DNA from 2 places in the Chryseobacterium sp. P1-3 genome. Region 1 is predicted to be linked to the other one. Evidence: riboswitches for the same ligand, from Rfam matches in the RefSeq annotation. Region 1 holds a riboswitch; the other holds the start of a gene.

Evidence for each region. Region 1 has a riboswitch for S-adenosylmethionine ahead of HX13_RS26285 (alpha/beta fold hydrolase). Riboswitches for the same ligand answer to the same signal wherever they lie in the genome.
Region 2: linked by a shared signal. The riboswitch ahead of HX13_RS15855 (TonB-dependent receptor plug domain-containing protein) and the one ahead of HX13_RS26285 (alpha/beta fold hydrolase) in region 1 are both predicted to bind S-adenosylmethionine.

The regions. Positions count from the first base shown of each region.
Region 1 is NZ_JPEQ01000005.1:217,955-225,369, forward strand. It holds partial or broken gene HX13_RS07960 (OsmC family protein) at 46-466, shown strand; partial or broken gene HX13_RS07965 (OsmC family protein) at 727-1,098, shown strand; gene HX13_RS07970 (MGH1-like glycoside hydrolase domain-containing protein) at 1,306-3,921, opposite strand; SAM riboswitch class I at 4,109-4,216, shown strand; gene HX13_RS26285 (alpha/beta fold hydrolase) at 4,274-5,158, shown strand; gene HX13_RS26290 (ACT domain-containing protein) at 5,244-6,755, shown strand; gene HX13_RS07985 (O-succinylhomoserine sulfhydrylase) at 6,884-7,415, shown strand, end outside.
Region 2 is NZ_JPEQ01000010.1:339,490-346,904, forward strand. It holds gene HX13_RS15840 (fumarate hydratase) at 1-817, shown strand, start outside; gene HX13_RS15845 (hypothetical protein) at 921-1,205, shown strand; gene HX13_RS15850 (alpha-amylase family glycosyl hydrolase) at 1,760-4,435, shown strand; gene HX13_RS24580 (T9SS type A sorting domain-containing protein) at 4,452-4,595, shown strand; SAM riboswitch class I at 4,690-4,794, shown strand; gene HX13_RS15855 (TonB-dependent receptor plug domain-containing protein) at 4,907-7,306, shown strand; gene HX13_RS25660 (amino acid permease) at 7,314-7,415, shown strand, end outside.

The sequences.
Region 1 (7,415 bases):
ATAAGCAATAAGCAATAAGCAATAAGCAATAAGCAATAAGCAATAATGAAAATAACACTTAACAGAATCAACGACGACTTTTTTATTTGAATGTACCAATTCGCAGGGGAATTCTATTCTTTTGGACAATACTTCCCAGCCTGGAGCAAAAGGGGTTTCACCAATGGAAAGCGTATTGATGGCAGTAGCAGGCTGTAGTGGTATTGATGTAGTTTCTATTTTAAAGAAGCAACGTCAGGAAATTACCGGTTTTAAAGCAGAAGTAGAAGGAGAGAGAATTCCTGTAGATGATGCGAAACCTTTTAAATCTATGAATGTAAAATTCCTTTTGGAAGGAGAAATTGATCCTAAAAAGGCTTTAAAAGCAGCACAACTGTCTTTTGAAAAATACTGTTCCGTATCCAAAACTTTAGAACCGAATGTAGAGATCCGATACGAAGTATACGTTAACGGAGAAAAAATTTAAATGCATAGATGAGGCTTTCGAGCCTCATTTTTATTTACCACGGCTAAAGCATAAACGTTATAGGTTTCAAAAACCTATAACGTTTTAATCCTCGTCTTTTTAAATAAAATTTCAGTATAAGCTAGTGGGGTAAAAAGAAATTCATTTTTTCTCTTCAGATTAACCAACTTTTTTAGTACTCATTACCTATTATTCATTGCTCATTAAAAGGTAAGTCTTGGTTTGATTAACTTCGCTACCGTAGCTGTCCAGCCCGTCTGGTGAGAAGCCCCTACGCCTCTTCCGTTCTTTTGGACAATACTTCCCAGCCTGGAGCAAAAGGGGTTTCACCAATGGAAAGCGTATTGATGGCAGTAGCAGGCTGTAGTGGTATTGATGTAGTTTCTATTTTAAAGAAGCAACGTCAGGAAATTACCGGTTTTAAAGCAGAAGTAGAAGGAGAGAGAATTCCTGTAGATGATGCGAAACCTTTTAAATCTATGAATGTAAAATTCCTTTTGGAAGGAGAAATTGATTCTAAGAAAGCATTAAAAGCAGCACAGCTGTCTTTTGAAAAATACTGTTCCGTATCCAAAACTTTAGAACCGAATGTAGAGATCCGATACGAAGTATACGTTAACGGAAAAAAAATTAAATGCATAGATGAGGCTTTCGAGCCTCATTTTTATTTACCACGGCTAAAGCATAAACGTTATAGGTTTCAAAAACCTATAACGTTTTAATATCCTCGTCTTTTTAAATAAAATTTCAGTATAAGCTAGTGGGGTAAAAAGAAATTCATTTTTTCTCTTCAGATTCACCAACTTTTTTAGTACTCATTACCTATTATTCATTGCTCATTAAAAGGTAAGTCTTGGTTTGATTAACTTCGCTACCGTGGCCGTCCATCCTGTCTGGTGAGAAGCCCCTACGCCTCTTCCGTTATCACCATGGAAATACTCAAAGAATGTAATATAATCTTTAAAGTGTTCATCATGATTAAACTTAGGATTTCCTCCATTGAAAGCTCGCTCTCCATGTTCATTTTTTAAAAATATGGAACAGAGCCTTCTGCTGATATTCTGTGCCACTTCATCCAGATTTCTTTTATCACCGCTGCCGGTGGGAAATTCTACTTTCAGGCTGTTTCCGTAATAATAATGGAAGCGTTGTAAACTTTCCACAATCAGGAAATTGATAGGAAACCAGATCGGGCCACGCCAGTTGCTGTTGCCGCCAAACATCCTGCTGTCACTTTCGGCAGGAGTATAATAGACCACATTTTCCGTACCATGCACAGAAAATACAAACGGGTTTTCCTCATAAACTTTGGACATAGCCCGTATTCCATAAGAGCTCAAAAACTCTTTCTCATCAAGCATTCTTGTTAAAACTTTTGTTAACCTGTTTTTACGGAGGATGCTCATCAGATGTTTTCTCCCTTGCCCTTCCTCATCCCAGTGAGAGACAAGCTTGGTCAGCTCGGGCTTGTTTTTTAAAATCCATTCCATACGGCTCCGGAAGTTGGGCATCTTTTCCAATAAGCGATGATCAACAATTTCTACCGCAAACAAAGGGATGAGTCCAACAATACTTCTCAGCCTTAAAGAGACACTGTCCCCATTTCCCAGTTGCAGAACATCATAGAAAAATCCGTCTTCCTCATTCCATAATCCTTTTGTTCCTTCACCCAGGTTTTCCATGGCTTCTGCGATATAAAGATAATGTTCAAAGAATTTAATAGCCATATCTTCATACACCTGGTAATACTGGGCAAGTTCCATGGCAATCCTCATCATATTGAGGGCATACATAGCCATCCAGCTGGTACCGTCTGCCTGTTCGAGGTGTTGCCCGTCCTTTAAAACCATATTTCTGTCAAAAGCTCCGATATTATCGAGGCCAAGGAAACCGCCACCAAAAATATTCTTACCGTTCTTGTCCTTCCTGTTCACCCACCAGGTGAAATTTAAAAGAAGTTTTTGGAAGACCTTTTCAAGAAATAGCAGATCAGGATTTCCATTATTCTTTTCATCTATTTTAAAAACCCGGAAACATGACCAGGCATGTACAGGAGGATTTACATCACTCATATTCCATTCATAGGCAGGAAGCTGTCCGTTGGGATGCATATACCATTCTTTGGTAAGAAGTAAAAGCTGTCCTTTTGCAAACTCAGCATCAATAATGGAAAAAGGAACACAATGAAAGGCGAGATCCCAGGTTGCGTACCAGGGATATTCCCACTTATCAGGCATAGATATAATATCCTTATTGTGAAGATGGTTCCACTCTGTATTTCTTACATATTCGTTGAAGTTTCGGGGGGCTTCAAAATTAGGATCACCTTTCAGCCACTTTCCAATATTATAATGATAGAATTGCTTATTCCAGAGAAGACCTGCAAAAGCTTGTCTCTGAACGTTCTTTTCATCTTCATCAGTGGTTTCATTTTGAATCTCACTGTAAAACTCTTCCGCTTCGGCAATTCTGGTGTTGAAAATTTCATCAAAATCTTTAAAAGGCTCGTCAACTCCGTCAGGGCAAAACCTGAAATCGAATGTTCCGGACTGTCCTGCACCAATCATTTCATCAATCAGAAAAGCAGCTTTGGTACCTCTTTTCTCAGGATTTATCGTATTGCCCTGATGAATAATAAAATCATTGATTCCATCTTTATAATAGGTGTTTTCTGTTTTAGGGGCACCATATAGTTTTGGAGTATTGGTTTCATTATCACAAAATACACTTTGTGCATTCAAATTTCGGGAATAGATCTTTTTGATTGAAATACTGTCATGATTAACATTGATACATCCGTCGTGAGAAGCATTCATTTCTGCTTTATAAGTGTTGTAACCCCATTTCCAGTTATTCCTGAACCAGGCTGTAGGAGCCATAACAATGGGAGCATCAGATTGGCTTCTGTTGTAAACTGTAACCCTGGCCAGAATGTCATTATGATCGGCCTTACAATACTCAATGAAAATGTCAAAATATTCATTATTATCAAAAATTCCCGTATCGAATAGTTCATATTCAGGTTCCTTTTTACTGCGTCTTCCGTTTTCAGTAAGGAGATCATCATAAGGAAATGCATTGATAGGGTATTTATACACCATTTTCATATAGCTATGCGTAGGTGTATTATCCAGGTAATAAAAAATTTCTTTGATATCCTCCCCATGGTTACCCTGGGGATTGCTCAATCCAAAGAAACGTTCTTTGACCATTTTGTCTTTCTTATTCCAGAATGAAAAGGCAAAACATAAAAGTTGTTTTGTATCAGAAATTCCGGCAATACCTTCTTCTCCCCACCGGTATGCATAGCTTTCCGCATTATTATGATTGGTATAATTCCAGGCATTTCCGTTGGGACTATAATCTTCCCGTACATTTCCCCATTGCCGGTTGCTTACATAAGGTCCCCAGTTTTTCCAATTGGTATCTTGTAATCTTTCTTTTTCGGCAGTCATATATCATCATTTTCCATACGAAGTTAGTTTTTTTGGAAAATAATTCCAATTCTTTTCATCTGAAGAATTATTAATATGCACTTGGAATACTTGTATTTAAGGCATTTTTTAAATATTAAATTATTTTTTTTTTGAAATTCAAAGAAAAGAATTACCTTTGCACCATTCGTTCATTCAAATATTGAAAATGTTATCAAGAAAGGTTGAGGGATTAGACCCTATGAAACCTTAGCAACCCTTTGTGAAAGCAAAGAAGGTGCTACGTTCTACCAAAACTATTTTGGACAGATAACTTACTGAAGTTCTTTCAGCCATTTCCTGTGGCATTTTCAATTGTATTAAAATAATAGAATTGAAAACAGAACTAAACTATATTAATCTTTCGTATCAAACCAATTCCAATAAGGAATATAATATCCCGTTGAGTTATGAGCTTTTCGGGAAAGACCTGTTTACTGCCCCCATTATTTTGATTAACCATGCCCTTACCGGAAATTCCAATGTTTCAGGAGAAAAAGGATGGTGGAAGCAATTGATCGGAGAAAATCAGGTGATAGATACCCAAAAATACACTGTTCTGTGTTTTAATATTCCCGGAAACGGTTACGATCATTTTTTAATTGAAAATTATGAAGATTTCACTCCTTCAGATATCGCCGGTATATTTCTGAAAGGGCTGGAAGCACTGCATATCAAAAACGTGTATGCCATTATTGGAGGCTCCTTAGGAGGAGGAATTGCCTGGGAGATGCTTGCCAAGCAACCCGAACTGGCCGAAATTTTTATTCCCATAGCCTGCGATCACAGAACCCACGACTGGCTCCATGCACAATGTCTGGTTCAGAAATTTTTATTGAATGATAAAGATGAGCCATTACAAAAAGCAAGAATTCATGCCATGTTGTGTTACAGAACTCCACAATCACTTAACGACAGATTTCAAAATAAATACAATCAGGAAAAAGAAAGGTTAGAATCAGAAGACTGGCTTATTTATCATGGTAATGCTTTAAACGAAAGATTTAGTTTAAAAGCCTATAAACTGATGAATCATTTACTGATGAATATTAATACTGATGAATCAGCATTGGAGAAAATACAAGCACGAATGCACATGATCTCCGTTGATACCGATCTATTCTTTCCCGCTTCTGAAATACGGATGTGTTTTGAAAATCTAAAAAGGAAAAAAAAAGAATATTTCTTATCACGAGATCCAATCTGTACATGGGCATGATGCCTTCCTAATGGAATATCAACAATTAAACAATATCATAAAAAACATTTTATAGTAATGAAAAATGCTAACGAAATAAAATTTTTTGAAGAACAGATCAATCATCAAATTTGAAGGAGAAGATTTTTTAGGCGAAATTGGAATTGACGGACGAATTTTTAAAGCGCTGACCCTGGCGCGCATCAGTGTAGGCGTAATTTCTCAGCAGGCCATAGAAAACGGAATTTCCATATTAGTACATGAAAATGATGCAGAGAAAGCTGTAACGTGCCTTATTGATGAATTTGAAGAAGAAAGAAAATCAGGTAAAGTATCCCAGATATATAGTATTAATAATGTTTCTGTTATTGGTTTTGTAGCAGAAGACTTCAATAAAGTATTTGCCGAACTGGCCAGAAATAACGTTTTTCCGTTGCTTTTAAATCAAGTGGCCGGTGAAAATAGAGTAAATATCGTTGTTACATCATCGCAGGATGAGAAAACTAAAAATATTATAGAATCCGAAATTTTCAAAAAACCGAAAACTGTTCATCTGGCAATCATTGGACATGGAAACGTTGGAAAAACACTCATAGAACAGGTGCTGGAATCTTCGGATGAAATTAAAAAACGTAAAAATATAGACCTTAAGGTAGTGGCTGTAGCCAATTCAAAGAAAATAGCTTTCAATAAAAAAGGGTTTGATACCCAATGGAATGATGAGGTGCTGGCGGCAGAAAAACCTTCCAATATTGAAGAGCTGATCAGTTTCTCAAAAGAAAATCAGTTGGAAAATCTCATTGTTGTAGATAACACGGCAAGCAAGGACTTTGTTAAAAATTATCATGCATTGGCGGAAAATGGTTTCGACCTGGTTTCTTCCAATAAAATTTTCAATACACTTCCTATTGAAGAATACCGTAAACTAAGATATACGTTGAACAAAAATAACAGACGTTATTTGTACGAGACTAATGTTGGAGCTGGTTTGCCATTAATTGATACGATTAAATTATTGCACCTTTCAGGAGAAAATATCACAAGGATCAAAGGAGTATTTTCAGGAACACTAAGTTATGTTTTTAATAATTTCTCTTTGAGAGATGATAAATTCTCAACCATCATTAACGAAGCTCTGGAAAAAGGCTACACCGAACCGGATCCAAGAGAAGATCTGTCCGGAAACGACGTAGCCAGAAAATTATTGATTTTAGCAAGAGAACTGGACCTGATCAATGAGTTTGAAGATATCCATATTCAAAACCTTGTTCCGGAAAACTTACTTTCCGTTTCAAAATCAGAATTTCTTTCGAGACTTGGAGAACTGGATGAAGAATATCAGAAGATCAAAGAAAATCAAGAGCCCGGCCATGTATTGAGGTATGTTGGTGATTTACATGGAGACTTGCAGAAAGACAAAGGAGAACTGGATGTGCAGCTGATTTCTGTTCCGGCAACTTCAGCATTGGGACAGCTAAAAGGTTCAGACTCCATTTTTGAGATTTATACAGAAAGCTATGGAGAAAATCCTATCGTGATTATGGGAGCCGGAGCGGGAGCACAGGTAACAGCAAGAGGCGTATTCGGAGATATTTTGAGAGTAAGTGAAACAAAATAAAAACTAATGTAAAAATCTGGCAATATAACAGTGTACCAATGATGGTTATTACCGTTCTGGGCAAAATGAAGAATCTCATTGTTATATTGTTAGACTGCTACATTGGTAAATTGACAAATTAAAACTATATGGAAAATTTTGAAACATCAGCAATAAGAACACAAACGGAGCGAACACAGTTTGATGAACATTCTACTCCGCTATATCTTACATCCAGCTTTATTTTTCAGGATGCTGAAGATATGAGAGCGAGTTTTGCAGAAGAAAAACCTAAAAACCTCTACAGCCGTTTTTCTAATCCGAACGTAACAGAATTTACAGAGAAGATCGCAAAAATGGAAGGAGCAGAAACCGGATATGCATTTGCAACAGGAATGGCTGCTATTTATTCAACATTTGCCGCATTGTTAAGCGCAGGAGATCATATCGTAAGCTGTCAGTCGGTATTCGGTTCTACCCATACATTGTTTACGAAGTATTTTCCGAAATGGAATATCGAAACAACCTATTTCAAAGCCGAAGATGCAGAAAACGTTGAAAAACTGATTAAACCCAATACAAAAGTCCTATACCTCGAAACCCCTACCAATCCGGCCATTGAAATCCTGGATCTGGAATTTTTCGGGAAAATTGCAAAGAAACATAATCTTATTTTTATTG
Region 2 (7,415 bases), on a different contig from region 1:
CAGAGACCTTGAATGGGAAGCAAGAGTTCAGAAAATCTGCCAGGAAAGTGCAATCGGAGCACAGTTTGGGGGTAAATACCTGACTCACGATGTAAGGGTCATCAGACTTCCGAGACATGCCGCTTCCTGCCCGGTAGGAATGGGCGTTTCCTGTTCTGCAGATAGAAATATCAAAGGAAAGATTACCAAAGAGGGTATTTTCCTTGAGCAACTGGAGCAGGACCCAAAAAGATTCCTGCCTGCTACTCCGCCACACCTGGAAGAGGCGGTTGAGATTAATCTCAATAAACCAATGCCTGAGATTCTGGCAGAACTTTCAAAATATCCGATCAAAACAAGGCTAAAGCTGAACGGAACCCTGATTGTTGCCAGAGATATTGCCCACGCAAAAATCAAAGAAATTATTGATAGTGGTAAACCCATGCCTGAATATTTCAAAAATCACCCGATTTATTATGCAGGGCCGGCAAAAACTCCGGAAGGAATGGCTTCAGGAAGCTTCGGGCCTACTACGGCAGGAAGAATGGATGTGTATGTGGATGAATTCCAGAGCCATGGCGGAAGTATGATCATGCTGGCAAAAGGAAACAGAAGCAAAGAAGTTACGGAGGCGTGCAATAAATACGGAGGTTTCTATCTCGGATCCATCGGGGGCCCGGCTGCCATTCTTGCTAAAGACAATATTGTATCTGTAGATGTTGTAGATTTTCCGGAATTAGGTATGGAAGCCGTAAGGAAAATTGAAGTCAGAGACTTCCCTGCATTCATTATTACAGATGATAAAGGAAATGATTTCTTTGCTGATCTTGCTCACTAATAGCCTTAAACCTATATAGAATTAAAATAAATTAAAAAATAGGTCCTGTATCTTTTGTGTAAAAAAGAAAAAAGTTCTATTTTTGCCTAAAATCTTTAAGAGAATGATAACGATTTTATCAGCATTTTGGCCGTTCTACCAGTTCCTATGGACTATATTCTTCATTACGATGTTCTTAGTAGGATTCTGGTGTATTTTCATGTTCTTCGGATTAGTAATCCCAATGTGGTTAACAGAAGGTTTGAAAGAGTACTTCGGAAAAGTGAAGCCTTTCGATCCTGAAGATATCAGAAGAAAGAACATCTATGAGCAGGAAGGGGTAGAGGTTATTTATAACCAGCCTAAAGGGAACGGGCCTTTTATCCACGATCACGGACATCATCATTAATTGATTGTCATTGCTTTTTCACCTGAATTCTGAAAAAGTAATATCAAAGCAAAACAACATATATAAACCGCTTAATCCGTTAAGCGGTTTTTTTATTTCCCAGTGTCAGCTATTCCGGAAAGACTCGGGATTTCTTTTGGGTCAGTCTCAAAAATTTGGACATAATACATTGGGTCTGAATATAAAAAATTCTGTCCATTATTGATTAGCATCAAAATTATTGAGTTCGTTTTTCACGCAAAGTTTTAAAAAAAATAATGTCTATTTCAATTAGGCAAAAAAGGCAGCATAGCTGCTGATGAAGCGAAGACTTTGCATGCGCTTCATCAGAATCGATTAAAGATCAATTCATTTCTTAGCTTACCTAAAATAAAGGGTAATCAAAAAGAAACCCCTTGCGTGAATTTTAAAAATTAAATAGATCTAAATATTATATACCCCAACTTTTGTACTTGATCCTTTCTTTTACATGTATAAACAACTTCATCGGCAATTTCAGAGTCCATTCAATACAAATAAGAAAATTTAATATTATATTCGGTAAAAATAATACTATGAAAAAGTTTTATTCCGTTGTTTCCCTGCTTATTACAGTCTTTGTTTTTGGGCAGATCAATTATACCATTACTCCCAATCCTTTCAATGAAACGGATGCCATTACACTGACTATTCCCGGAGATCAGATTGATGAAGCTGCCTGGGGAGTTTCCAATAATGCCATTTATATATGGTCATGGTCATTTGACACCAATTATCAGAATAGCCAGGATTGCCCTACCAATGGGAGCTGGAACAACTCCAGCGATTTGAATAAACTCAGCTATGATGCTGTTGCAGACACTTATTCTCTAAGCTTCACCCCAACTTCTTTTTTCGGCAGAACAGGAATCGGAAAATTCGGATTCTTATTAAAAGATAAAAGTGGATCCCATCAGACATCACCCGATATTTTTGTTAATGTGGGAGTATTAAGTTTAAATCTGACAAACCCTGCAGCCAATAGCCTGACATCTGTTCCGGCTGGAAGCATTATCAATATTACAGCCACAACGAATGTGGATGCTACCTTCCAGCTAAAAGCCAATGGAACAGTGGTACATTCTACTACAGCTGCCTCATCGTCATATTCTTATCAATATACTGTTACACAGGATGCTAATATGGAGCTTAAGGCTATACAAGGTTCTGATACTAAAACAGCTTCTTTTATATTACAGCTTCCCAGAAATGTAATCTCAGAATCTATTCCCGGTTGGATCAGGCAGGGGATTAATTACCATCCAACAGATCAGACAAAGGTAGGGTTGGCTTTATATGCTCCATACAAAAACTTTGTACATGTAATAGGAAGTTTTAATAACTGGGCTGTAGACGATGCTTATTTAATGAAGAAAGATACCACAAACCCCGATCTTTATTGGATTGAGCTTAGTGGGCTCACTCCCCAGCAATTATATTCATTTCAATACAGAACAAATGATTTAAGAAAAGTAGCAGATCCTTACTCACCACAGATTTTATCCTCTTATGATGATCCTTCGATCTCTGCCGCAACATATCCGAATTTGCCTGCATTTCCGGCAGGACAGGATTTTGAAGTTTCTACGTTTGCAACCGGGCAATCTCCCTATAACTGGCAGGTGACTAATTTTCAAAGGCCTGCCAAAGAAAATTTAGTAATCTATGAATTGCTGTTGAGAGACTTTACCCAGGAAAAAAACTGGCAATCTCTGATTAATAAAATTTCTTATTTAAAAAGTCTAAATATTAATGCGATAGAACTGCTTCCCATTATGGAGTTTGACGGAAACCTTTCCTGGGGATATAATACATCGTTCCATTATGCCTTGGATAAGGCTTATGGAACCCCCGAGAAATTTAAAGAATTCGTGGACTTGTGTCATCAAAACGGAATTGCAGTAATCCTGGATATCGCGCTGAATCATGCAACAGGCCGTTCACCTTTGGTTAGGCTTTGGAATGTAGATCCGGATGGAGACGGTTATGGAGATGTAGCCCAGAATAATCCTTATTTTAACCAGGTTCCGAAGCATTCATATAATGTATTTAACGATTTCAATCATTCAAGCCCTTCCACTCAGTATTATGTGGAAAGATGCCTTCAGCAGTGGCTGACAGAGTATCATATTGACGGTTTCCGTTGGGATTTGACGAAAGGATTCACCCAAAACTGTTCTGAGAATGATGAAGCCTGTACCAATGCCTATCAACAGGACAGAGTGGATATTATGAAACATTATGCAGATAAACAATGGGCTATTGATCCTAATTCTTACATGATATTTGAACATCTGGGAACGGATGCCGAAGAACAGCAATGGGCCAATTACAGAGTGGCGGAAGGCAAGGGCGTTCTCCTTTGGAATAAACAGACGGAGCCTTACAATCAAAATACGATGGGCTATAAGGAAAACAGCAACTATGACAGGATGAATCATGCATTGCATGGATTTACCAATATGCATGCTGTAGGCTATGGAGAAAGCCATGATGAAGAAAGGCTGATGTTTAAAAACCTTACCTATGGAGCTGTCAATGGAAGCTATAATGTTAAAAACCTGAATACGGCTCTTGAGAGAATGAAAACTTTTGGAGCTGCATTTTTTACCATTCCGGGCCCGAAAATGATCTGGCAGTTCGGAGAGCTGGGGTATGAGTTTAGTATTAACAGATGTACCAATGGTACCATCAGTACTGGATGCAGAACCGATGAAAAACCTGTTGCTTTTGCTTTAGGGTATGATACAGATATGAACAGAAAGGCGGTATATGACACCTGGGCAAAAATCATTAATCTCAGAAATACCAACGGGATCTTTACAACAAAAACATACAGTATAGAATCAAATAACCTGGCGAATGATCCTGATGGCCTCATTACAAGAATATACCTTTATGACAATACCATCAATGGAATGAAAAATGTAGTGGTTCTGGCTAACTTTACAACTTCCGGGCAAAATGTAGTTCCATATTTTCCGTATACAGGTCAATGGCAGAACCTTATGGATAATTCGGTTTTGAATATTGCCTCAACCACCGCTCCGATAGCATTACTTCCGGGTGAATTCAGGATCTTCGGAAATTATGCAGGAGCTCTGTCAACCGATGATATAAACGCATCCCACAAATTATCTCTTCAAATAGCAGATAATCCGGTAAAAAAGTGGTGTTGCAAAACTCATTTACAGCAAAGCCAGAAATGGTGAAATAACCATTTCTGATATGAACGGAAAGAGAATCGGATCTTTTAAATTATTGAATGAAAGCGGAACCCATGAATTGAAAGTCCATTATCCGGCCGGGACCTATTTTATTCATCTGAAGTCGGATACAGGGATAGCCATTCAGAAAATGATCATAAGATAAACAGAAATCAGCATTATATAAAAATAAAAGGTAAATGAGCACACCTGCACATTTACCTTTTGCATATTAGAAAAAATAGTCTACTTTTGCAGTAGATTTATCAAGAAAGGTGGAGGGATTTGGCCCAATGAAACCTTAGCAACCGACATGATTCCAGAAGTGTAAAGGTGCTAATTCCAACCCGAGGGGAAGATAAGTGAAGTCAATATTCTGATGTGAATTCCATTTCTTGATGTCTTGTATATCTGCGGGGTCGAACCGCAGGAATATTTTTTAATTGCAAGAACAAATGAAAAAAATTAAGTATAGCAGTGTTACTGTTGGGAACTATTATCGTTACAGCCCAGGAACAGGAAAAAGGAAAACAAATCGAGGATATTATTATTGTCGGAAACAGGAATGCCAAAAGAACAAAATTGGAAACACCCGTTCCGGTAGATGTCATCAATATTGAAAAAATACAGAAGGCCTCTCCCCAGGTTACTGTTCAGGATCTTCTGAATTATGTAATTCCATCATTCAATTCTGTAAGGCAGTCGGCATCGGACGGGACGGAACATATTGATCCTGTTACCTTAAGGGGAATGGGGCCTGACCAGGTGCTGGTACTGGTTAATGGAAAAAGAAGGCATACGACTTCTTTAGTGAATTACCAGAATACCGTAGGGAACGGTTCCGTAGGAACAGATCTGAGCACGGTTCCGGTGATCGCCATAGACAGGATAGAAGTCTTAAGAGACGGTGCCGCAGCACAATATGGTTCAGATGCTATTGCGGGGGTTATCAATATTATTCTTAAAAAGAATCAAGGCGCTACAGCGAGCATTACTTATGGGCTCAGCGGTAGAAATGATGGGGATACCTATCAGGCAGGAGCAAATTATGGCGCCTCTTTAGGAAAAAAAGACGGCTATATCAATCTGTCATTACAGGTAAGCCACAGAGGGAAAACAACAAGAACTCAAAATCATGATCTGGATATTTTCGGAGATAATTTTGCATACCCGTTTGCAGATGATCCGGATGCAGCCAGAGCAGCAGATGATGAGGAAATAAGAAAAAGAGGGTTAACCCGCGATGATTTCAATTTTCAGATCGGAGATGCCCAGATCAGGCAGGGACAGCTTTTTTTTAATTCAGAATATCCTTTTAATGAAAACTTTAAACTTTATTCCTTCGGAGGGTTCAGTATCAAAGAAGGAAAAGGTTTTGGTTTCAGAAGACTTCCCAGTGAAACATTCAATGTGGTTTCTTCAATCTATCCAAACGGCTTCCAGGCAACCCTCGGATCCCATGTGTATGATGTTTCTTATGCAGTAGGTGCAAAATATACAATCAATAATTGGTTGATTGATCTTAGCAATACCTTTGGCAGCAATACCTTTAATTATAACGTAAGCAATACCAATAATGCTTCACTGGGAGCAAAATCCCCAACCCGTTTTTATGCAGGAGCACATAGTTTTCTGCAAAATACGGTTAACCTGGATGTTTCTAAAAGTCTGAACAGGTTTAATATTGCATTTGGTGGTGAATTCAGGTTTGAACAATACCAGATCAAAGAAGGGGACGAAGCATCTTACACCCAGTACGATATCAATGGAAATATTGCAACTCAGGGATCAACTGTAATAGGAGCAGGTGGCTCCCAGTCTTTTATAGGATTCTCACCTCAGAATGCCTTGAAAAAAGACAGACATTCCACGGCTGTATATGCTGATGTATCATATGATCTGGATAAAAAGCTTAATATTGATGTGGCAGCACGATTTGAAAATTATTCCGACTTTGGCAATACCCTGAACGGAAAATTGGCTGTACGATATGAATTTGTTCCGGATTATGCAGTAAGAGCGGCCGTAGGAACCGGCTTCAGGGCGCCTTCTCTTCAGCAGCAGTATTTTAACAACTCTTATGCAGATATCTCGACTTCCGGGGCAGGAATTGTGACGAAAGGAATTTTCAGGAATGACAGTGATGCAGCCAGGATTTTAGGATTTGATAAACTAAAACAGGAAACATCAGTCAATGCCAGTGCAGGATTTACCCTGAAACCATTAAACAGACTGTTCATTACAATAGACGGATATTGGATTAAAGTCAAAGACAGAATTGTGATTACCAGTAATATTACAGATCCCAGACTGGCAGATTATGGCGTAGAAAGTGGAAGGTTTTTCACAAATGCGGTTGATACGGAAACCCAAGGGGTAGACGTGGTTATCTCCTATGATTGGAAGTTAGCAGGTGGAAACTTAAACATTAATCTGGCAGGAAACTATACGGAGACAAAAATTACAGATTTCCATTTTCCGGAAAACTTGGGAACTCCCCAAAATGAATTCTTTGGTCCGGACCAGATCAATATTATAGAATCTTTGTCACCCAAAACCAAAGCATCCTTAGGGTTGAACTATGGAATAGGAAAATTCAATTTTCTCGTAAGAAATACCTATTTTGGCAAAGTCATAAGAGACGGCTATCCGTTTGGAGGTGTTCAGGAATTTTCACCCAAAATCGTGACAGATCTTAGTGTGGGATATGATATTACAAAAAACATCAACTTTACCATTGGAGCTAATAATGTATTTGATGTCTTTTCAGATCGCCAGATATATGAAAACTCATATTATGGAGTGTTCAAATATGCGCCGGTTCAGATGGGGACTCTGGGAAGCTATTTCTTTGGAAGACTAAATTTTAATTTTTAATTATCAGATGAGCACAGCTTCACATCAGATCGGCTGGAAAACAGCCGCCGCCATTGTAGTTTCCAATATGATCGGAACCGGGATTTTTACCACGCTGGGGTTTCAGCTA